Regions from separate parts of the Rahnella contaminans genome, predicted to be linked through region 4. Evidence: predicted binding sites of a transcription regulator. Region 4 holds the regulator's gene; each other region holds the start of a gene.
The links. Region 4 encodes PurR, which represses purine synthesis genes. Its sites were predicted from a motif close to CANGCAAACGTTTGCNTG; they were not measured.
Positions count from the first base shown of each region.

Region 1 (5,855 bases), on a different contig from region 4:
CGCCGTCGATTTTCAGCTCGCTGGCGGGAAGTCGTTTGAGATACAGCAAGCTGGAATAGCCGGTACCGAAATCATCAATCGACGCTTTGACGCCGTACTTCGTCAGGCGTTCGAGGATTTCTACGCTGACATCCGGGTTGCGCATCGCCGTCGTTTCGGTGACTTCCAGCGTCAGCATTTCCGGCGGGATCTGATGACGCTCAACGGTATCAATCACCATTTCCACCAGATTGGCCTGCTCAAACTGCAAAGTGGAGAGGTTTACGGCAACGGTCCAGTTTGTGTGTCCGGCAAGATGCCATTCACGCAGCTGGCGGCACGCTTCGTTAAGCACCCATTCGCCAATCGGAATGATCAGACCGGTTTTTTCCGCCAGTGGCAGGAAAACATCCGGGCTCAGCGTGGTGCCGTTGCGTTCCCAGCGCAGCAGTGCTTCAAACCCGCAAACCGGCCCGTAAGGCGCAATAAATTTCGGCTGATAATGTAAGCGCAGTTCGTGGTGTTCAATCGCCAGACGCAAATCATTGAGCATCTGTAACTGATTTTGCGCATTAGCGTTCATCGACGGCTGGAAGAAACTATGCCCGTTACGGCCTGAATTCTTGGTGTGGTACATCGCCGCATCGGCATTGAGCATCAGCTCGCGCTCGTTTTCGCCGTCGCCCGGATACACCGCAATACCGACACTGGCCGACACCAGCAATTCATAGCGGGAAACGTAAAACGGACGCGCAATCAGATGCACCAGCCGGTCGGCCAGCTGAGAAGCGTCACCCGGTTCGGTGATTTCCACCAGCAGGATAAATTCATCGCCACCCAGACGCGCCAGCGTATCCGTCGCGCGCAGCTGAGATTGCAGGCGTTCCGTCACCGAGATCAGCAACTGGTCGCCGATATGGTGGCCGAACGCGTCATTGACCGCTTTAAAACCGTCGAGATCGAGAAAAAGCACGGCAAACTGAGATTCACCGCGTGATGCTTTCTGAAATGCCTGGCTGAGACGGTCTTCCAGCAGCAAACGGTTTGGCAGCCGCGTGAGATTGTCGTGCAGCGCCAGCTGCGTCAGTTCGCGGTTTGCCTGTGCCAGCGACGACGCCAGAATGGAGGTGCGCGCCTGCATACGGCCGTCGAGAATCGAAATAATAAGCGTGATCGCCAGAATCGCCAGCGTTACCACGATCACCAGCAGCGCCAGCCAGTTGTTATCTACGCCACTGAACGCTGCCATACTGTGGCTGTCCATCGGAAATTGCGCCGCCGCCATGCCGATGTAATGCATGCCGACAATCGCCGTGCCCATGATCACCGCCGCGCTGATGCGCAACAGCCGGACATTCGGGGATTGCTGACGAAGATGAAACGCCATCCACAGCGCCGCGCCCGAGGCGACAATCGCCACAACCACGGACAGCGCAACCCACCAGTAATCGTAAACAATGGGTGGCATCATCAGCATCGCGGCCATGCCGGTGTAATGCATGGCGGAAATTCCGCCGCCCATCAGCAATGCCCCGGCCAGTAAACGCCCGGTCGGTAAATTCGGCAGGCAAACCAGCCACAGCGCAAAGACGGAAGAGATAATGGCGATGACCATGGAAAGCAGCGTAATAACCGGGTCGTAACCCATTGGCATGGCCGAATTAAAGGCCAGCATGCCGATAAAATGCATGGACCAGATACCGATGCCCATCGCAATGGCGCCCCCGCTCAACCAGAGACGGGAAGCCTTTCCCTCTGTCGTGGCAACCCGGCCCGCCATATCAAGCGCGGTATAAGAGGCAAGCATTGCAACAATGAACGAAAACATTACAAGCACATTGTTGTAATTACTGGAAAACATGTAAGGCTCCACACAGGCAGGGGGTCTATTTTAGATTCGGCGATAATGGCATTAAGATTTATTAAAGGCGAATGAAGTTACGATAATTTTTTTCGTGTAATTAAGATTAATCCGTAAGTGATTTTAATCAAATAAAAATAATTTCCGGCTTAATCTGCGGCTAATAAACCCGATAAACATCATGGTTTTTAAATGAATATGTTCCGGCTATTCAGGCCTTGTCTATAGTTAACAAATAATTAAATGAAACAGAGCGGAAGGTATTTATGATCACAGTGCATCATTTGGATAATTCACGTTCGCAGCGAATCTTATGGATGCTTGAGGAATTGAGTGTCCCGTATGAAATTCAGCATTATCAACGGGATAAAAAGTCGATGCTGGCGCCTGCTGCGCTGAAAAAAGTGCATCCTCTGGGCAAGTCGCCGGTGCTGGAAGACAACGGGCTGATCCTTGCGGAGTCCGGCGCCATCATTGAATACTTGCAGGAAGTTTATGATGAAGGCAGCACGCTTAAACCGTCGGCCTTCGCTGAACGTCAGCAATACCGCTACTGGATGCATTATGCGGAAGGTTCCCTGATGCCGTTGCTGGTGATGAAACTGATTTTCAGCCGCTTAGGCAAACCGCCGATGCCGTGGCTTATCCGTCCGCTGGCGGGCGCAATCGGACAGGGTGTGCAGAAAAATTATCTGGATAAACAAATTTATACCCATATGGATTATCTGGAGAAACATCTCGCCACCCATCCTTATTTCGCCGGGTATCAGTTCAGCGCGGCGGATATTCAGATGAGTTTCCCGATAGAAGCTATAAATGCCCGCGCCGGACTCGGACAATACCCACACTTAAATGCATGGTTATCGAATGTGACCGCGCGTCCGGCTTATCAGAAGGCGCTGGAAAACGGCGGACCTTTCACGATATTGCGTTAAGTCCGGGGTATTTTGTTGCGCTCGTGCGTGCCGTGATTGTCGTCATGAGCGCAATATCATCAGCCCGTGAAATCATCCTGTTCTTGTCCGTTTTGCTTTTGCCGTTCATCGCGGAAAAAAATTGATGCGCAACCGATACCGCACAGCAAATCGCCAGCCGGCTGAATTTACATCACAACCGCGTTTTTATTGACCGAACAACGGTAAATTGTCGTCGATCGTAGTTGAAATGTGGGGTTTAAAGGCCGGATAATCGTTTGCTTAATTTTTCAGACCCGCCATACGCGATGTGAGTTAAACGTTTGCCTTGTAGATCTGACGCTGCTTTCGGCGGTTTCAGGTTACGGGTAAGGAAGCGAACGTGCAGAAACGATTTCATAATGACCACGCCGGCTAATCAGTAAAGACATTCAGAGGATTTTCCATGTCGAGTCAACACCCTCAGACGGGCAGCGCTGTTGCGCCAAAAGGCCCGTTTGATGCATTTTTCAAAATCAGTGCGCGTGGCAGCAACGTCCGTCAGGAAGTGATCGCCGGTTTAACGACGTTTCTGGCGATGGTTTATTCGGTGATTGTGGTGCCGTCCATGCTGGGTAAAGCCGGATTTTCGCCGAGCGCGGTGTTTGTCGCGACCTGTCTGGTTGCCGGTTTTGGCTCGCTGCTGATGGGCTTGTGGGCGAATCTGCCGCTGGCGATTGGCTGTGCGATTTCACTGACGGCGTTCACGGCATTCAGCCTGGTGCTCGGCCAGCACATCAGTGTGCCCGTGGCGTTAGGCGCAGTATTCCTGATGGGCGTGCTGTTCACGATTATCTCGGTCACCGGGATCCGGTCGTGGATTTTGCGCAATCTGCCGACCGGCGTTGCGCATGGCACCGGCATCGGTATCGGCCTGTTCCTGTTGTTAATCGCTGCCAACGGCGTCGGCCTGGTGGTGAAAAACCCGCTGGACGGTTTACCGGTCGCGTTGGGCGCATTTACCTCTTTCCCGGTTGTGATGACCTTACTCGGCCTGGCGGTGATTTTCGGCCTTGAGAAACTGCGCGTTCCCGGTGGCATTCTGCTGGTGATCATCGCGATTTCCGTGATTGGTTTGATTTTCGATCCTGCGGTGAAATATCAGGGCCTGTTCGCGATGCCTTCCCTGGCGGGCGCAGACGGCAAATCGGTCATTTTCGATCTCGATATCATGGGCGCGCTGAAAGCCGCCGTGCTGCCAAGCGTTCTGGCGCTGGTCATGACGGCGGTCTTTGATGCTACCGGCACCATCCGCGCCGTTGCCGGGCAGGCAAACCTGCTCGACGAAAACGGCCAGATCATCAGCGGCGGCAAAGCTCTGACCGCGGACTCCGTAAGCAGCATTTTTGCCTCTCTGGTCGGCGCATCACCGGCAGCGGTCTACATTGAATCGGCAGCGGGTACAGCGGCAGGCGGCAAAACCGGCCTGACCGCCACCGTCGTCGGAGTTCTGTTTCTGCTGATGTTGTTCCTGTCACCGTTATCTTATCTGGTTCCGGCTTACGCGACCGCGCCAGCGCTGATGTACGTCGGCCTGCTGATGCTCAGCAACGTGACCAAACTGGATTTCAACGACTTCGTTGATGCGATGTCCGGCCTGTTGTGCGCGGTATTCATCGTGCTGACCTGTAACATCGTCACCGGCATCATGCTGGGCTTCAGCGCGCTGGTGATTGGCCGTATCTTCTCCGGAGAATGGCGCAAGCTGAACGTCGGAACGGTGGTTATCGCTGTGGCGCTCGTGGTGTTTTATGCGGGCGGATGGGCGATCTGAATGCCAGGCCGGGCATCAGGCGGCTTTGGCCGGTTGCACCGGCGGGCTGACTGAGAAAATTTCGGTTTCTCACATGCGGTGATCGCTTAACGCGCTGCGCCCAAACCGCCCAAAGGAGGAAAGTGCTTTTCCTCCTTTGGATTCCTCCTCGCTTTTTTACTTCGCGCTGTCGCTCGCTGGCTATGTTTCAGCAACCGCTGCGACAGGCTGGAAACCTTGCCGCTGCGCGGTTCCCTCTCTCGGTCCTGAAGCCCTGGGTCTTCAGGCCGCTCCGTTCGGCAAGATTTCTGAATCGCCCGCACAATCTTAAATTCAAAACCGATCTGCTTTTCAGAGAGTGAAATGGCGTGATTAAAAATTTTGCTGAACGGAGCGGCTTCGAGACCTGTGGCTCGAAGACCGAGAGAAGGAACCGCGCAGAGGCAATATTTTGCGCCACACACTAATGTACCGAGACATGTCCATCGACCCAGCGATAGCGCGCAGTTTAAAAACGCAGGATTCCAAAGGGTTTCGTTTAAAAGCCTTTGTGCCAGTTTGGGCGGCGAGCCCAAGGTTTTGACCTTGTCATAAACGTCAGTGCGTCGTAACCGCACGCATCGATTTAAATCATGTCCTCTTTTGATCTACTATTCCCTCTGTATGTGTCAGACCCCGTCTGATTGAAATCATAAAAACAAGAGTCTAAGGAAAGCATGGAAATCTTCTTTACCATTCTGATTTTGATTCTGGTGGTGTCGCTCTCCGGTGTCGTCACCAGAATGTTGCCGTTTCAGGTTCCTCTTCCATTAATGCAGATTGCTGTCGGTGCTTTGCTGGCCTGGCCGAATTTTGGTTTGCATGTGGATTTCGATCCGGAACTGTTTCTCGTCCTCTTCATCCCGCCGTTGCTGTTCGCCGATGGCTGGAAAACTCCGACCCGTGAATTCCTCCACCACGGGCGCGAAATTCTCGGGCTGGCACTGGTGCTGGTGTTGCTCACCGTCGTCGGTATCGGTTATCTGATTTATATGATGGTGCCGGATATTCCGCTGGTTGCGGCGTTTGCGCTGGCGGCGGTGCTGTCTCCGACCGATGCCGTGGCATTAGGCGGAATTGTGGGCAAGGGCCGCATTCCGAAGTCGATCATGGGCGTGCTGGAAGGTGAAGCGCTGATGAATGACGCGTCCGGCCTGGTGTCACTCAAATTTGCGATTGCCGTGGCGATGGGCACCATGATTTTCACCGTCGGCGGCGCGACCGTTGAGTTCCTCAAAGTCGCCATCGGCGGCCTGATGGCGGGTGTCGC
Region 1 covers NZ_JAADJS010000005.1:84,540-90,394, forward strand. Annotated here, with positions in the region: gene GW579_RS19600 (putative bifunctional diguanylate cyclase/phosphodiesterase) at 1-1,840, opposite strand, end outside; gene GW579_RS19605 (glutathione S-transferase family protein) at 2,107-2,775, shown strand; gene GW579_RS19610 (NCS2 family permease) at 3,200-4,567, shown strand; gene GW579_RS19615 (Na+/H+ antiporter) at 5,263-5,855, shown strand, end outside.
Region 1: GW579_RS19610 (NCS2 family permease) is a predicted target of PurR. The motif match lies at 3,067-3,084, and genes of this name have one in related genera.

Region 2 (5,855 bases), on a different contig from region 4:
ACCCATGTCAGCTCATCGGGATTCGCTCACTTGCCGCCTTCCTGCGACTTGAATTATTTCAGGGGAACCTGTTATTTTTTCGCTGCCAGCGACAGAACAAAGGCATATTCCAGCGCGATATCTTCGTAAGCCTTGAAGCGCCCAGATTTACCACCGTGGCCGGAATCCATATCCGTGTGCATCAGCAGCTGATTGTCGTCAGTTTTGACATCACGCAGTTTCGCAACCCACTTCGCCGGTTCCCAGTATTGCACCTGTGAATCATGCAAACCGGTAGTCACCAGCATGTGCGGATAAGCCTGCGCACGCACCTGATCATACGGGCTGTATTGCAACATATAGTCGTAATACGCTTTGTCGTTAGGATTACCCCACTCGTCATACTCGCCGGTCGTCAGCGGAATAGACTCATCGAGCATGGTGGTGACAACGTCGACAAAAGGAACCTGTGCAACGATGCCGTGGAATAAATCTGGAGCCTGATTAATTACCGCCCCCATCAGCAAACCACCGGCGCTGCCGCCCATCGCGTAAACCTGCCCTGCATCGCCGTAACCTTCAGCCACCAGTTCTTTTGTTACATCGATGAAATCGTGGAACGTGTTGAGTTTTTTAAACAGTTTGCCGTCGTCATACCATTGCTGGCCCAGTTCTGCTCCGCCACGGATATGGGCCAGTGCGAAAACAAAGCCTCTGTCGAGAAGGCTCAGGCGGCTGCCGCTGAAAGCCGGATCCATGCTGCTGCCGTAGGAGCCGTAGCCGTAAACCAGTAACGGATTTGTGTTTGGCTTGAACAATTCACGGCGGTAAACCAGTGAAACCGGGACTTTCACGCCGTCGCGCGCTGTGACCCAGACGCGTTCGCTGCGGTAATTCGTCGCATCAAAATCTTTCACTTCCTGCTGTTTGAGCAACGTACGGTCATGCGTGTCGAGATCCAGCTCAAAGAGCGAACTTGGCATGGTCATCGACGAGTAGCCGTAACGCAGCAACGACGTATCCGGTTCCGGGTTGTACGCCAACCAGGTGGTATACGTAGGGTCATCAAATGCCAGTGATTTTTCCTCACCGCTGGTCCAGTGGATCTGGCGTAGCTGCGTCAGCCCCTGATGGCGTTCTTCTACCACCAGCCAGTCGCGGAACAAACTAAAACCTTCGAGCATGACTTCAATGCGCGGTGCAATCAGCGTCTGCCACTGCGCCTCGGTGGCGTTTACACTTTTATAGAGACCAAAGTTTTTACCGTCTTTGTTCGAACGGATATAGAAGTGGTCCAGATAATGATCGAGCGCGTATTCATGATCTTTACGGCGCGACAGGAACACTTTCGGCGTCGCCTGCGGATCATCGGCATCCAGCAACAGGATCTCGGACGTCGTGGTGCTGTCGAGGTGGATCAGGATGTATTTTTCTGAGGTGGTTTTATCAAGCCCGACGTAAAACGTGTCGTCTTTTTCTTCGTAAACCAGTTTGTCCGTTTTCGGATCTGTGCCGACGACGTGGCGGTAAACCTGATACGGCAGCAACGTTTTCTTATGCTTACGAACGTAATACAGCGTCTGAGAATCGTTTGCCCATTCGCTGCTGCCGGAAGTGTTTTTCAGCAGATCGTCAGTCCAGGTTTCATCATCCAGATTTTTAATGCGAATGTCGTACTGGCGGCGGGACAGGAAATCTTCGGCCACGGCCATGAGTTTATTGTCCGGGCTAATGTCTAAGCCGCCCAGCGTATAAAACTCGCCATCGCTGGCACGTTCATTTCCGTCGATCAGCGTCTGCCATTGTTCATGTTCGGCGGTGGGCTGACGCAGATAAATTGCGTATTCGTTGCCCGGCTCGTAGCGGGTCTGATAACGGTAGCCGTGTTTGACGTAAGGAACGGAGTGATCCTGCTGCGCAATGCGCGCGACCATTTCCCCGTAAAGCGTTTCACGCAGCGCCTGATGGGGCTGCATCGCCTGATCGGTGTATTCGTTTTCTGCCGTCAGATACGCCAGAACCTGAGGATCGGCGCGGTCATCGTCACGCAGCCAATAGTAATTATCGACACGGTCATCCCCGTGTACGCTCAGTGTTTGCGGGCGTTTTTCAGCCTTTGGAGGTGTCATCATCTCGGATCTCTTTGTCCTCTTTATGGTGTGACAAGAGTGACAGGTTTAGACGGGGAAACCAAGAGACGGAATGTGCGGGAATTAGCGGGAATGTGCGCCCGTCAGGGGTTGCGGGCGCAGGGGAAAAACTCAGACCGGCGTGCTGTAACTGATTTCACCGAGCTGGCAGTTAAGCGTGACGTCGTACGTCTTGTCGGCATGATCACCGCGGACTTTCAGCGGGATATCCCATTTCTTGTTATCACCGGTGATGCTGCCGGCATCAACCCATGCAACCGGCGTTGAGGTGCCGAGCGCTTTTTTATCAGCATCCCAGCGCGGAATGCGGTTTTGCAGAAAATCGCGTTTCACCAGCGCCGCGAGTTCATCTTTCGTCGCATTCGCGCAAGGTGTGACCGTCGCCGTTCTCACTTCAGGCTCATCGGCCTGAGCAGTCTGGACCAGACCGCTCATTCCTGCGACTGCCATTACCGCGCTCAAGATTATCTTTTTCATCGTTCGTCTTCCCAGTCTTTGTCTTTTATTACGCTGACCTTGCCGGAACAATAACCACACACACCGAAAGGTCATCACTTGTGTCAGACAATATAATCATCAACAAGCCAATAACACAACATTAACAATCAGACGAACAATGTAAAACGCGACATAACTCTTTTAGCGTAAAATAATCGCTTTGCAGTTTTTGCCTTTAATTTTCCCTTCCAGCAGGCGTTGCAGGGCTTTCTTCGCACTCTTCTGACGGATAGCAACGTAAGCGTGGATCGGGAACATATCAATTTTACCGACTTCTGCCGCGGTCAGCCCGGCATCGCCGGTCAGCGCGCCGAGAATATCGCCGGGACGGATTTTGGCTTTACGACCACCGTCGATACACAGCGTGGCCATTTCAGCATCCAGCGCCACCGGCGTTGCCGCCAGCGCCTGCGCGGCAGGTTGCCAGGTGAACCGCTGACGGGTGTAATCTTCCAGCGCCGTCACGCGTGGCATTTCCTGCGGAGTCACCAGACTGACCGCCAGACCGCTGGTTCCCGCACGCCCTGTACGGCCTACACGGTGAACGTGAACTTCCGGGTCGAAAGACAGTTCATAGTTGATGACCAGACCTAACTGTTTGATGTCCAGCCCGCGCGCCGCAACGTCGGTTGCGACCAGCACACGGCAGCTGCCATTGGAGAAACGCACCAGTACACGGTCACGGTCACGCTGCTCGAGGTCGCCGTTCAGCGCCAGCGCACTGATCCCTTTGGCCGCCAGCGCGTCACACACTTCCTGGCAGTCACGCTTGGTATTGCAGAACACCACGCACGATGTCGGCTGATGCTGGTACAACACCGCCGCCAGCAGGGATAAACGCTGATGTTTATCCGCTTCGATAAACACCTGCTTGATGTCTGCCACATCATCTTCGCCTTCAATTTCCACTTTCAGCGGTTCGCGCTGGAATTTGGAGCTGATGCGTTCAATGCCGTCCGGATACGTCGCGGAGAACAGCAGCGTCTGGCGGGTTTGCGGCGTATAGCTGACCACATCTTCGATATCTTCACTAAAACCCATGTCCAGCATGCGGTCGGCTTCATCGAGTACCAGCACTTTCAGATCATCCAGCTTCAGCGTGCCTTTGCGCAGGTGTTCCTGAATACGGCCCGGCGTGCCAACCACGATGTGTGGCTGACGGACCAGCGATTCGTTCTGAGGGCCGATTGACTGGCCACCGCAAAGGGTCAGGATTTTGATGTTCTGGGTAAAACGCGCCAGACGACGTAATTCTTTACTGACCTGATCGGCCAGTTCGCGCGTCGGACAAAGCACCAGCGCCTGCGCCACAAACTGTGAAACGGTGATGCTGTTCAGCAAACCAATGCCGAAAGCGGCTGTTTTACCACTGCCGGTTTTGGCTTTGGCGCGGACGTCCTGACCTTGCAGGATAGCGGGCAAAGAGGCTTCCTGAATCGGGGTCATTTCGGTGTAACCCAGTTCATTCAGGTTGGAAAGTTGCTCAGCGGGCAATGTCAGGACAGAAAAGGAATGCGTGCTCAAGGCGATAACTCTTTATGTGAGGCAAAAATCGGGGCAGCGGCAGAAGATCTGGCGCCATGGTTTGCTAAATGATAACAGAGACGCCCGCAGACTGCCTTAAACAGCAGAAAACCGGCTTAAAAAATCCTGTAAATCCCCTTCTGACGTACGCAGGGAATTTTTCAAACACACTGCGCAATCGTTTTCGTCCCCGATAATTTCAGATATACTGCGGCCCGAAATTCTTACTTTCCTTCATCAAAGATCTGGGTACGAAGCTATGTTAACCATTGGTACTGCACTGCGCACCGGCGCCTCCCGCGTCATGTTGTTAGGCTCTGGCGAGCTGGGTAAGGAAGTGGCGATCGAATGTCAGCGCCTGGGTCTGGAAGTGATCGCTGTCGATCGCTACGCGGATGCACCCGCCATGCAGGTCGCTCACCGCAGCCATGTTATTAACATGCTCGATGGCGATGCGCTGAAAGCCGTTATTGAAAACGAACGCCCTGATTTTATCGTGCCGGAAATTGAAGCTATTGCCACCAGCATGCTGGTCGAGCTGGAAAAACAGGGTCATAACGTGGTGCCGTGCGCCGAAGCGACGCGTCTGACCATGAACCGTGAAGGCATCCGTCGTCTGGCCGCGGAAACCCTGAAACTTCCGACATCGACGTATCAGTTTGCTGACGACGAAGCGACTTTCCGTCAGGCCGTAGACGCAATCGGTTACCCGTGCATCATCAAACCGGTGATGAGTTCATCCGGTAAAGGCCAGAGCCTGATCCGCAGCGCTGAGCAGTTACAGACAGCCTGGGATTATGCCCAGCAAGGTGGCCGTGCCGGTGGCGGACGCGTCATTGTTGAAGGTCTGGTGAAGTTTGATTTTGAAATTACGCTGCTGACTATCAGCGCCATTGACGGCATTCATTTCTGCGCGCCAATCGGGCACCGTCAGGAAGATGGCGATTACCGTGAATCCTGGCAGCCACAGCAAATGACCGAACTGGCATTGCAGCGCGCGAAAGATATCGCAGAAAAAGTGGTGAAGGCGCTGGGCGGCAAAGGGCTGTTTGGCGTTGAGCTGTTTGTCTGTGGCGATGAAGTGATTTTCAGCGAAGTGTCACCACGTCCGCACGATACCGGAATGGTCACACTGATTTCTCAGGATCTGTCCGAGTTCGCCCTGCACGTTCGCGCATTCTTAGGTCTGCCGGTCGGGAAAATCCGCCAGTTCGGCCCGTCGGCTTCCGCGGTTATCCTGCCGGAACTGACCAGCAACAACGTTTCTTTCAGCGGGCTGGAAAACGCGCTGACGGGTTTCAATCAGATCCGTCTGTTCGGTAAACCGGAAATCAGCGGCAAACGCCGTCTGGGCGTGGCGCTGGCGATTGCCGAGAACGTTGAAGACGCGGTTGAGCAGGCGAAACAAGCCGCAGCGGCGGTTACAGTTCAAGGCTGATGCCTGAATAAAGATGAAAAAAAACCGGACTCCGCAAAGGGTCCGGTTTTTTATGCCTGATATGTGCTTATCAGGGCGGAAATTTACTCGTCTTCGTCATCAAAGATAACGGTCACGCGATCGCCTTTGTGCGTTTCACGGATTTCTTCCGCAACGGTTGCAATGGCTTCGCCGCTGCTCATTCCGGTTTCCATTAACTGGCGGATACGATCGGCGGCCTGTTCTTGTTCGGAATGTGATAATGAAGGCATACCTGTCAGCATGGG
Region 2 covers NZ_JAADJS010000002.1:1,189,675-1,195,529, reverse strand. Annotated here, with positions in the region: gene GW579_RS14770 (S9 family peptidase) at 72-2,111, opposite strand; gene yebF (protein YebF) at 2,241-2,606, opposite strand; gene dbpA (ATP-dependent RNA helicase DbpA) at 2,769-4,151, opposite strand; gene purT (formate-dependent phosphoribosylglycinamide formyltransferase) at 4,411-5,589, shown strand; gene GW579_RS14750 (YoaH family protein) at 5,673-5,852, opposite strand.
Region 2: purT (formate-dependent phosphoribosylglycinamide formyltransferase) is a predicted target of PurR. The motif match lies at 4,323-4,340, and genes of this name have one in related genera.

Region 3 (5,855 bases), on a different contig from region 4:
GCGATTTTCGACACACTATTCCGGCGACGAGTGGCAGGCATTTTTGCAGCTGAATAGTGCAAATCGAGCCCCCTTCTCGGCGTTTCTGCGTTTAGCTGAAAATACGGTGATCAGTCTGTCGCCTGAACGCTTCATCTGGCTGAAAGACCATCAGATCCAGACGCGCCCGATTAAAGGGACGTTGCCGCGCAGCGAGGATCCCGCAGAAGATGTGCGTCAGGCTGAGCGTCTGGCGGCATCGGAAAAAGATCGTGCGGAAAATCTGATGATCGTCGATTTATTGCGAAATGACATTGGCCGCGTTGCAACGCCGGGCAGCGTACGCGTTCCCGAATTATTCAAAGTCGAGCCTTTCCCTGCGGTTCATCATCTTGTAAGTACCATCACCGCAGAACTGCCGGAAGCGTGCCACGCCAGTGCGTTGCTGCGCGCCTGTTTTCCTGGCGGCTCAATTACCGGTGCACCGAAAGTCCGCGCAATGGAAATCATCGAAGAGCTTGAGCCACAGCGACGCAACGGTTACTGCGGCAGCATTGCATACATCAGTTGCTGCGGCACGATGGACAGTAATATCACCATCCGCACGCTGCTGACGGCGAAAGGGAAAATTTACTGCTGGGCAGGCGGCGGGATTGTGGCCGACAGCCAGGAACAGGCAGAATATCAGGAAACGTTCGATAAAATTGCCCGCATACTGCCTCAGTTAGGAGACGTTCAGCCGTGACTTTGCTGGAACAACACGCACCCGTGCAGACTTTTTCCCCCGCGGTGGATGATTTCATCCTGCGTTTTCAGTTGCAGCAACCGCGTATGCCTGCCCCCGCATTGCGCGGAACCCGTCACGCCGCCGTCTTAATTCCGATTATCTGCCGGAAAGAGCCGACAATCTTACTGACGCGCCGTTCCGATCAGCTGCGCAAACACCCCGGTCAGGTCGCCTTTCCCGGCGGCGCAGCCGATGCAACGGATACCTCAATTATTGCCACCGCATTGCGGGAAGCTCAGGAAGAAGTCGCCATTGAGCCGGAACAGGTACACGTTTTAGGCACGCTTTCACCGCAGGACAGCAGCAGCGGTTTCCAGGTGACGCCGGTTGTCGGGCTGTTGCCGGTCGATGTAAGGTTCCATCCGGCTGAGGATGAAGTCGCCGAACTGTTTGAAATGCCCTTGCAGGAAGCGTTTGATCTTGCCCGCTATCACACTCTGGATATTCATCGCAGAGGCATCCATCACCGGGTGTATTTATCCTGGTATCAGCAGCAATTTGTCTGGGGACTCACGGCGGCGATCATCCGCCAGCTCGCCCGGCAGGTTGAAGCCTGAGCCAGCTGATTACATTCCGATCACACTTTTGCATCAAATAAGTTTATTTCATGCGAAAAATGAAACTTTTGCCCCTCAGGCCTTTTAAACTATAGATTGAGCCACAAGTTGAGTTGTGGCTGTCAGGGATCCCGTTCCCTGCCGTAATTCATTACAGGAGTATTCGACGTGATTAGCGTTTTCGACATGTTCAAGGTCGGGATTGGCCCTTCCAGTTCCCATACTTTGGGCCCGATGAAAGCCGGGAAACAGTTCGCTGATGACCTGCTCGAAAAGGGCATGATGCCTGCCGTTACGCGTGTCGCCGTGGACGTTTTTGGTTCCCTGTCTCTCACAGGCAAGGGCCACCACACAGATATCGCCATTATTTTAGGTCTGGCGGGTAACCAGCCAGATACCGTCGACATCGACGGCATTCCCCATTTTATTCGCGACGTTGAGCAGCGTCAGCGCCTGCCGCTGGGTGAAACTCAGCATGAAGTCGATTTCCCCCGTGACACCGGCATGGTGTTTCGCGGTGAGAATTTACCGCGCCATGAAAATGCGATGCAAATTCATGCCTTTGCGGGCGACAAAATGATTTACAGCAAAACCTACTACTCCGTCGGTGGGGGTTTTATTGTCGATGACGAGCATTTCGGTCAGCCGGTGCTTGATGAAGTGACGGTCCCTTACAGCTTCAATTCCGCGAGTGAAATGCTGGCCAAATGCAAGGAAACCGGCCTTTCGTTGTCAGGTTTGATGATGAAAAATGAGCTCGCCCAGCACAGCAAACAGGACATCGAACAGTATTTCGAGAAAATCTGGCACACCATGCAGGCCTGTATCGACCGTGGTCTGAATACGGAAGGCGTTCTGCCTGGCCCGCTTCGCGTTCCGCGTCGCGCCTCTGCCTTGCGCAGAATGCTGGTGTCCAACGATAAACTGTCTAATGACCCGATGAACGTGATCGACTGGGTGAACATGTTTGCCCTGGCCGTGAACGAAGAAAATGCGGCCGGCGGGCGTGTGGTGACGGCGCCGACGAACGGCGCCTGCGGGATTGTTCCGGCGGTGCTGGCGTATTATGACCAGTTTATTCAGTCAGTCAGCCCGGATATTTACCTGCGTTATTTCCTGACCTCCGGCGCGATTGGCATTCTTTACAAGATGAATGCGTCGATTTCGGGTGCGGAAGTCGGCTGTCAGGGCGAAGTCGGCGTGGCCTGTTCTATGGCCGCGGCGGGCCTGACAGAACTGCTGGGCGGCAGCCCGGAGCAGGTGTGCGTGGCAGCGGAAATTGGCATGGAACACAATCTGGGCTTAACCTGCGACCCGGTTGCCGGGCAGGTTCAGGTTCCGTGCATCGAACGTAACGCGATTGCTTCCGTAAAAGCCATCAACGCCGCACGCATGGCCTTGCGCCGGACCAGTGAGCCACGCGTTTCGCTGGATAAAGTGATCGAGACCATGTACGAAACGGGCAAAGATATGAACTCGAAGTACCGCGAAACGTCCCGCGGCGGTTTAGCCATTAAGGTTCAGTGCGACTAATCATTTGCAGGATTTTTCGTCTCCAGGCGGCTGGCGGGTTGCACCATTTTTGGCCCGCTTGCCGCAGGAAATACCACTCCGGTGGGAGCCGGTAGCAATAAAACCTTCGCTAACAACAACCTGTTGTATTATCAATACATAATGGTAGTGACACTTGCATTATACCCTGCAGGTACGGCATGCTGATTTCCGCCTGATTTTCCCGTTCAGAGAACCTCTTTATACACTGAAGATACATGCAAAAATGTACAGAAAAACATACGTGACAACGTCACCGATACGGATTTTCTTTGATTTTTGCCGGGAAAATTAGGAAGTTTTCCATAACTCAGGGAGAGCGTCCGGCGATTTACAGCTACTATCAATAATAACAACACGGCTGTTACGCATCGGTAAACCTTTAATAATAATAATTTTGAGCCTGCATTTAACACGGGATAAAAGGATTAGAACGATGCTGTTCTCCCAGACCGGTCTTGCGAAGTATCGTTACTATCGCATTGCGCTTGCCTGCGCAATGGGGATATGTACATTGCTTCTGACTCTTGGCATTCGCATTTACGAACAAGCTCAGGTCATCGCAGAAGATCAACAACGCGTGGCTATCCACACCGTTGAAAAATTGGAGAAATTACTTGAACCTGCGTCACCCGCAGGAAGAGCGATTCCTATCGACCAGACGCTAAGCTGCAACGCGCTGCAACCGGTCATGCAACAAACTGTCGCCCGTATGCAAACGCTGCGATCCATCAGCCTGGTCAGTAATGGCACCATCATCTGTTCGAGCCTGATCGGGGCTTTAGATCTTAATTTCAACAAAACACTGCCTAATCTGGCTCAGGGTAAAACTCAGCTAGATCTGCGTGCGTCAAAATGGAGCAAGGTGGATGCGCCCACGCTGGTTCTCTGGCAACCGACCACGCCGGATAATCTCAACGGCGAGCTGTTTGTTTATAACATCGGTGTCCTTTCGAACTTTCTGCTTGAGCCGCAACCCCCCTACGCCAGCCACATCGTATTAAATGTCGGAAGACAAAATCTCGAATACGGCAGTGACGAGATTGTGGAAAGCAGTCACCTCCCGCAGCCCGCATTGCTGAGCGTCAGTTCTGATAAATACGATTTTTCCGTATCGCTCTATGGCGAAGAAGCCAGCGATTTAGCCTGGAGTGAACTCTTATCTCATCTGCCCCTTTCTGTATTAATCAGCCTGCTGACCGCCACCGCGGTTTATCTGCTTTCCGGCAGCCGGATCAGTCTGGCTTACCCGATCAGTCACGGGATTTCGCACCGCGAATTTAAGGTCTACTGCCAGCCCATCATTAACAGTACCGATGGCCGCTGTATCGGCGTAGAAACCCTGATGCGCTGGAAAAATCGCCGTCAGGAATGGGTGTCGCCCGATGTCTTTATTCCGCTTGCTGAACAGCACGGGTTGATCATTTCGCTTACGCGATATCTGATTCAGACGGTTGCGAATAACCTGGAAGTGTTCCCTGCCACACCCGGTTTTTACGTCAGTATTAATGTCGCAGCGCAGCATTTTAATAACATGGAAATTGTGGATGACATCCGCAAAATCTGGCTTCCGGCGCAGCCTTCGGTATCCCTGATGCTGGAACTGACCGAACGAACACGTTTGCAGGAATTACGCGCGGCAGAAATTTCACAGCTGAAAGAAATGGGGATCCTGCTGGCCATTGACGATTTCGGCACCGGTCACAGTTCGCTGAGTTATCTCAAGACACTGAACCCTGACGTACTCAAAATTGATCAGGCCTTCACAGCGTCGATTGGTACGGACGCGATTAACGCGACGGTCACCGACACCATCATTACGCTGGCGCAACGCCTGAATCTGAAGCTGATTGCCGAAGGGGTGGAAACGCGTGAACAGGTGGAATACCTGCGGCAGCGCAAGGTTGATTCTTTGCAGGGTTACTATTTTGCCCGGCCAATGCCGATTGAAGTGTTCCCTGTCTGGCTTGAGCGCTATAAAAAATCGACTCAAATCATCACGCCGCCGAACGAAACCAAACCGGCCTGATAGCCTGCCACTGAATTCAAACCATAAAAAACGGCGACCGGAGTCGCCGTTTTCACTGAAGCAGAACCGGTTACTGTTCCTGTTCCCAGTCATTCTCTGACTTCAACCGTGTAATGCGAACGCGCTCGATGCGGTATTCCGACACGTCCAGAATTTCAAAGCGCAGCGAAGCCATTTCAATCACCTCACCCGCCACCGGCATCTGCCCGGACTTCGACAGCAGTAACCCCGCCAGCGAAGCGAAATCATCGTCAGTGCTGACCAGCGTGTTCACGTCGAGAATTTGCTGTAGCAAATGCAAATCCGTCCCGCCTTTGGCTATCCATGATTCACCGTCAGCAATAACGTCCGGCGTTTCATCTTCGTCCGGGAACTCGCCAGCAATGGCTTCGAGCACGTCGAGCGGCGTCACCAGCCCCTGAATCACACCAAATTCATTACTCACCACGACCAGGCGGCCTTTCGCTTTACGCAGAACGGCAAGCAGATTGATGACGTCCATGGTTTCAGGCACCACAATCGGCGGCGTTTTTTCTGCAAACGCCACGATGTTTTCACCGTTTTCCAGCGCAACCAGCAGGTCCTTCGCACGAACGACCCCGATGACATCATCCAGAGAATGGCGGCAGATAGGGAATAAACTGTGCGGCGTGTCGAGCAGCTGGCTGCGAATTTCGGCGGGTGACTTTTCACAATCGACCCAGGAAATTTCAGTTCGCGGCGTCATTACACTGCGCAGCGTACGCGAGGCCAGCGTCAGTACGCCGGTGATCATATGCCGTTCTTCTTCAGCAAACGTCTCACCCGCCGGTAACACATCGCCCGCCGGTTCATCTTCATTCTGACTCTGACGTTTCCCGCCCATCAGACGCTGAATCGCCTCGGCGGTACGTTCACGCATAGGACGGTTCGACTGGCTTTTCAGGAAGTTGCGGCGCGCAATCTGGTTGAA
Region 3 covers NZ_JAADJS010000002.1:1,183,013-1,188,867, reverse strand. Annotated here, with positions in the region: gene pabB (aminodeoxychorismate synthase component 1) at 1-724, shown strand, start outside; gene GW579_RS14740 (CoA pyrophosphatase) at 721-1,323, shown strand; gene GW579_RS14735 (L-serine ammonia-lyase) at 1,492-2,856, shown strand; gene GW579_RS14730 (EAL domain-containing protein) at 3,311-4,903, shown strand; gene GW579_RS14725 (TerC family protein) at 4,974-5,855, opposite strand, start outside.
Region 3: GW579_RS14735 (L-serine ammonia-lyase) is a predicted target of PurR. The motif match lies at 1,447-1,464, and genes of this name have one in related genera.

Region 4 (5,855 bases):
AAGTTTCGCTAATCAGCCATTGAATAGCATTTAACGAAGAGTTTCTGCAGGGAAGAGTATCGGCGGAATGGGTGACTGCGTAAAATTGAAAAGGGCGATTCCTGTTATAGGTAATCGCCCTTTTTATTGCGGCTTTCGCGCAAATCAGTTCATCACTGCGGTGAAACTGAAAGCAATAATCACGAGCAAAGCGCAGACCGTAGTGATCAAAGAAAATTTCAGGTTGCTGTCCATTAAACCCCCTTACGGATCAAATTGTGGCGTTCGTATAGCCACACTGAATGTGTGCCAACGCATTTTCTCATAATTCGCATTGAAAATCTTGTGCTGAATGACACCAGGTTCATGACAATTTTACTTCCACTTTCCTGCATTATAAGTGAAAATTGTCGGTTACCACGCCTGTGTGCCGGTCGATTTCACCCGAGAGCATTTCACGCCTCACTCTGAAGAATCCACCCAACGATTTCACTGCCCTTTTCGAAGTCAGCAGTTAAATCCACGCAAGCAAACGATTAACATAATGCTAACGTGCTGAAACACGTGAGCACAGGAGTCATTTTTTACATGGCAACGATTAAAGATGTCGCAAAGCGCGCTGGCGTTTCCACCACAACCGTGTCGCACGTCATCAATAAAACCCGTTTCGTCGCCGAAGAAACCCGAGCCGCGGTTCTCCTTGCAATCAAAGAGTTGCACTATTCTCCCAGCGCTGTGGCACGTAGCCTGAAGGTCAATAACACCAAAACAATCGGTCTGCTGGCAACGTCCAGTGAAGCGCCCTACTTCGCCGAAGTGATTGAGGCCGTGGAGAACAGCTGTTTCTCAAAAGGCTATACGCTGATTTTGTGTAACTCACACAATAATCTGGAGAAGCAACAGGCCTACCTGCAAATGCTGGCGCAAAAACGCGTCGACGGTTTACTTGTGATGTGCGCGGAGTATCCGGACGAATTGCTGAATATGCTTGAAGAATACCGCTCTATCCCGATGGTTGTGATGGACTGGGGCGAAGCGCGTAAGAATTTCACCGACAGCATTATCGATAACGCGTTTGAAGGCGGCTATATGGCCGGACGTTATCTGATTGAACGCGGTCATCGCGATATCGGCGTGATCCCTGGGCAACTGGCGCGAAACACCGGCGGCGGCCGTTTCCAGGGCTTTGTGAAAGCACTGACGGAAGCCAATATTCCTCTTCGTGAAGAATGGGTCGTTCAGGGCGACTTTGAGCCGGAATCGGGCTATCAGGCCATGCACAAAATTCTGATGCAGAAAAACCGCCCGACGGCTGTATTCTGTGGCGGTGACGTGATGGCGATGGGGGCAATCTGTGCCGCCGATGAACTGGGCCTGCGCGTACCGCAGGATATTTCCGTGATTGGCTATGATAACGTGCGTAACGCGCGCTATTTCTCACCGGCACTGACGACAGTTCATCAGCCAAAAGAACGTCTGGGCGAAATGGCCTTTACCATGCTGCTGGACAGAATTATCAGCAAACGCGAAGAGTCGCAGACCATTGAAGTGCATCCCAAACTGGTTGAGCGCCGTTCCGTGGCCGACGGCCCGTACCGCGATTACCGCCGTTAACTTTCAATAAACGCCTGTGCCACAGGCGTTTTTTTGTCAGTCGCGCAACCATTCCCGGTTCATCGTTTCCGTGTCTCCCATGTATTCCAGCAGCCACGCCAGCGAAGGCGACGGATTGCTCTGATCCCACGTCAGGCAGCACGGGCTGTCCGGAAAGGTATTTTCCAGCGACAGTACCTGTAATTTTTGCTGTTCAATCAAGGGTGTCACGCGGTGAACCGGCATCATGCCAACACATAAACCTTCGTTCAGACATTCCAATGCACACGTCCAGTCGGGAACCACCAGCCGCCGCTGGTTATCCAGCGTCCAGGTATCGCGTTTCGGCAATGTACGCGATGTATCTTCCAGGCAAAGCGCCGGATAAGGCCGTAACTGATCGTCACTCAGTATTCCCTGCGTCTGGGCCAGCGGATGTTGCGCGCTGACCACACAATGCCAGTCCATAAAACCCATATCGCGGAAATTGAACCGTCCACCGACGGGGATCGCCCGCGTCGCGCCGATGGCGACATCCGCCCGCCCGTCGACCAGCGCGTCCCAGACACCGTTAAAGACTTCCGAATGAATGATGAGTTCGGTATCAGGGAAATGGCGATAGAAATCCAGCACCAGCCGCCGTGTCCGCGCAGGTTTAACGATACGGTCAACGGCAACCCGTAATTCTCCGCGCCAGCCATTGGCGACCTGCTGACACTGGCGGCGGGTCGCTATCATTTTTTTTGTCAGAACCCGCGCTTCGTCGACAAAAACTTTACCGGCAGGAGTCAGAATAACGTCGCGATGTCTGCGTTCAAACAACGGAACGGCCAGCCATTGTTCAAGCTGGCGAACGGTGTAGCTGATGGCAGAAGGAACCCGGTGCAAGTCCTGCGCGGCAGCGCTAAAACTGCCTGTTCGGGCGACGGCATCGACCACTTCAAGAGCATATTCTGACCACATCGTTTAGCCTTCAATATTTTTGATAGCAGATTGCAAATATTAGCGTTTCACAAGCCTGTTATCAAAGCGTTAAACTCCGCATCCGATACGATTTCCGCGTCAAATCATCTGCAATAAATAAATTAAAGAGACAATAATGAAACCCTCACTTGGATTTATGCTCTATCTTGCCGGGCTGAGCATGCTTGGCTTTTTAGCGACCGATATGTACCTTCCGGCCTTCAGCGCGATGCAAAGCAGCCTGATGACCAGCCCGGGCATGATCAGCGCCAGCCTGAGTATTTTCCTTGGCGGCTTTGCCATCGGTCAGCTGTTATGGGGGCCGTTGTCCGACAAGATTGGCCGCAAGCCGGTATTGCTGATCGGCTTAGCGCTCTTTGTCGTCGGTTGTCTGGGCGTGCTGTGGGTTGAGAATGTCCGCGCCCTGCTGGCGCTGCGTTTCCTGCAAGCTGTCGGCGTCTGTGCCGCCGCCGTCACCTGGCAGGCGCTGGTGGTAGATCGCTTTTCTGCCGATGTTGCTAAAAAAACCTTTGCCAGCATCATGCCACTGGTTGCGCTTTCCCCTGCTCTGGCACCTTTGCTGGGCGCCTGGGTTCTCAACCATTTTGACTGGGAAGCGATTTTCGTTCTGCTGACCGCCGTAGCCGTTATCTTGCTTATCACCACGTCCACACTGCGCGAAAATGCGCCAGAGGTTCATGCTCCTGCTGATAAAACCGGTTTCGCGAAACTTCTCGCTTCCCGGGTTTACAGCGGTAACGTGATGATTTATGCCGCCTGCTCTGCCGGCTTTTTCGCGTGGCTGACCGGTTCCCCGTTTATTCTCAGCGACATGGGGTATTCGCCGGGTGTGATTGGCCTGAGCTATGTTCCACAGACCATTGCTTTCCTTCTTGGCGGTTTTGGGTGTCGTGTGCTGATCAGCAAAACGGATGGGAATAAGATCCTGCCGTGGCTGCTGACAGGTTATGGCGTCAGTGTGGCGGGTTTGTTCGGCGTGGCTATATTTACTGATGCGAGTTTGGTGAGTCTGTTAATTCCGTTCTGCCTGATGGCTTTGGTGAATGGCGCGATTTATCCCATTGTCGTCGCAAATGCATTAATGCCATTTCCTGCTAATACAGGTAAGGCCGCGGCGTTGCAAAATACACTGCAGTTGGGTCTATGTTTCCTCGCGAGTTTGCTGGTTTCCGCATTTATTGTGCAACCACTCATGGCGACAGTCACCACGATGCTGTCTACACTACTGTTGGTAGTTTTAGGCCGCTGGCTGTCACTGCGTCAGGAAGAAGTGCAATCCGGTGAACAGGAACCGGTGCAGAAACAGCAGGCACGGAATGCAAACTAATAGTGATAATGACTTTAAGTAACAATCACTTAATGGACATTTACATTCGTAGTGATTAACTATTGAGAATGCCAGCCAGCGAGCCTATACTCAACTGAACCCAGTAAAATAGCATTTTTACAATACTTTTATTACATAGTTAGCGTCGGCGCGAGGTTCGCGTCACACTATTTATTCTGGTTCGTTTTTCAAGGATGATTTTCCTGCCCACATTTTGTGTGCAGGCGTTCTTCTAATTTCCTCTGTTGGTGTCGAATATCGGACGTGGCGCAAGTCGTCTGTTCTCATAAAGACCTGCAAAAATAGCCTTTGCTTTTCCCGGCAGGTTAATAAGTCAGAAGAGAAAGTGATGGAGAAGCTATGAGTTCATCGTGTATAGAAGACCAAAGCATTCAGGACAATCAGTGGTATCGGATAGTCAGTGAAATGCTGGCTACGGCAGACATCCAGGTTAACGGTAATCGCCCTTTCGACCTTAAAGTAAAAAACACTGACTTCTTCAAGCGTGTTTTACAGGAAGGTTCTTTGGGTCTGGGTGAAAGTTATATGGATGGTTGGTGGGAATGCGAGCGCCTTGATATATTTTTCCAGCGCGTTCTCCGTGCCGGTTTGGAAAATAAACTCCCCCACCATTTTAAAGACACACTACGTATCGCAGCAGCACGCCTCACCAATCTGCAGTCCCGTAAACGGGCGTGGATCGTCGGGAAAGAACATTACGATTTGGGTAATGATTTATTTACCCTGATGCTCGACCCGTATATGCAATATTCCTGCGGCTACTGGAAAGATGCCACGACGCTTGAAGAAGCGCAGGAAGCTAAACTCAAAATGATCTGCGATAAACTGCAACTGAAACCGGGCCAGCGTTTGCTCGATATCGGCTGCGGCTGGGGTGGATTATCTGAGTTTGCAGCCCGCAATTATGGCGTCAGCGTGGTTGGCGTTACGATTTCTGCCGAGCAACAAAAGCTGGCCCAGAAACGCTGCGAAGGCCTGGACGTCACCATTTTGCTACAGGATTACCGCGATCTTAACGATCAGTTCGACCGTGTTGTTTCCGTCGGTATGTTCGAGCATGTGGGCCCCAAAAATTATGAGACCTACTTTAATGTCGCCCGACGTAACATCAAACCTGACGGCATTTTCCTGCTGCACACCATCGGTTCTAACAAAACAGATCTGAGTGTCGATCCGTGGATAGATAAATATATCTTTCCAAATGGCTGCCTGCCGTCTGTCCAGCAAATTGCTCGAAACAGCGAATCATTATTTGTGATGGAAGACTGGCACAATATCGGCGCAGATTATGATCGTACTCTGATGGCCTGGAATGAACGTTTCCAGAAACACTGGCCTGAACTGGCAGAGCGTTACGGCGACCGCTTTCACCGGATGTTCACCTATTATCTGAATGCCTGTGCTGGTGCTTTCAGAGCCCGTGATATTCAGCTCTGGCAAGTTGTGTTCAGCCCTGAAGGTGTGGATGGTGGGATGCGCGTGCCGCGCTAATTCGCAGAATTCTTTTACCACGCTTTAAAAGCAAAAAACCGGACGTTCATGTCCGGTTTTCTTTTTGGTTTTTCTTTTTGGTTCCTGTTAACGCACGTGCTGAAAATGATTATTCAGCCTTTTCGTTCATCGCCTGCGCAGTGGCGATTGCGGCTTCGCGGCTGGCCAGCACACGTTCAACCGTATCGACGATGGCCTGCGTTTGCGGATCAATTTCAATATTAATTTTATCCCCGAGACGCTTAGTGCCCAGCGTGGTTCTTTGCAGCGTTTCAGGAATTAAATGCACACAAAAACGGGTGCGGGTCACCTCCCCGATGGTCAGGCTGATACCATCAATCCCGATATATCCTTTATGTAAAACATATTTCATTAAATCTTCATGCGGCATGCGGAACCAGATTTGACGGTTATTTTCTGACGTCAGAATCTTCGCCACTTCGGCAGTACAAATAATATG
Region 4 covers NZ_JAADJS010000001.1:87,133-92,987, reverse strand. Annotated here, with positions in the region: gene cydH (cytochrome bd-I oxidase subunit CydH) at 145-234, opposite strand; gene purR (HTH-type transcriptional repressor PurR) at 568-1,593, shown strand; gene punR (DNA-binding transcriptional activator PunR) at 1,630-2,535, opposite strand; gene punC (purine nucleoside transporter PunC) at 2,672-3,883, shown strand; gene cfa (cyclopropane fatty acyl phospholipid synthase) at 4,244-5,395, shown strand; gene GW579_RS00390 (riboflavin synthase subunit alpha) at 5,505-5,855, opposite strand, start outside.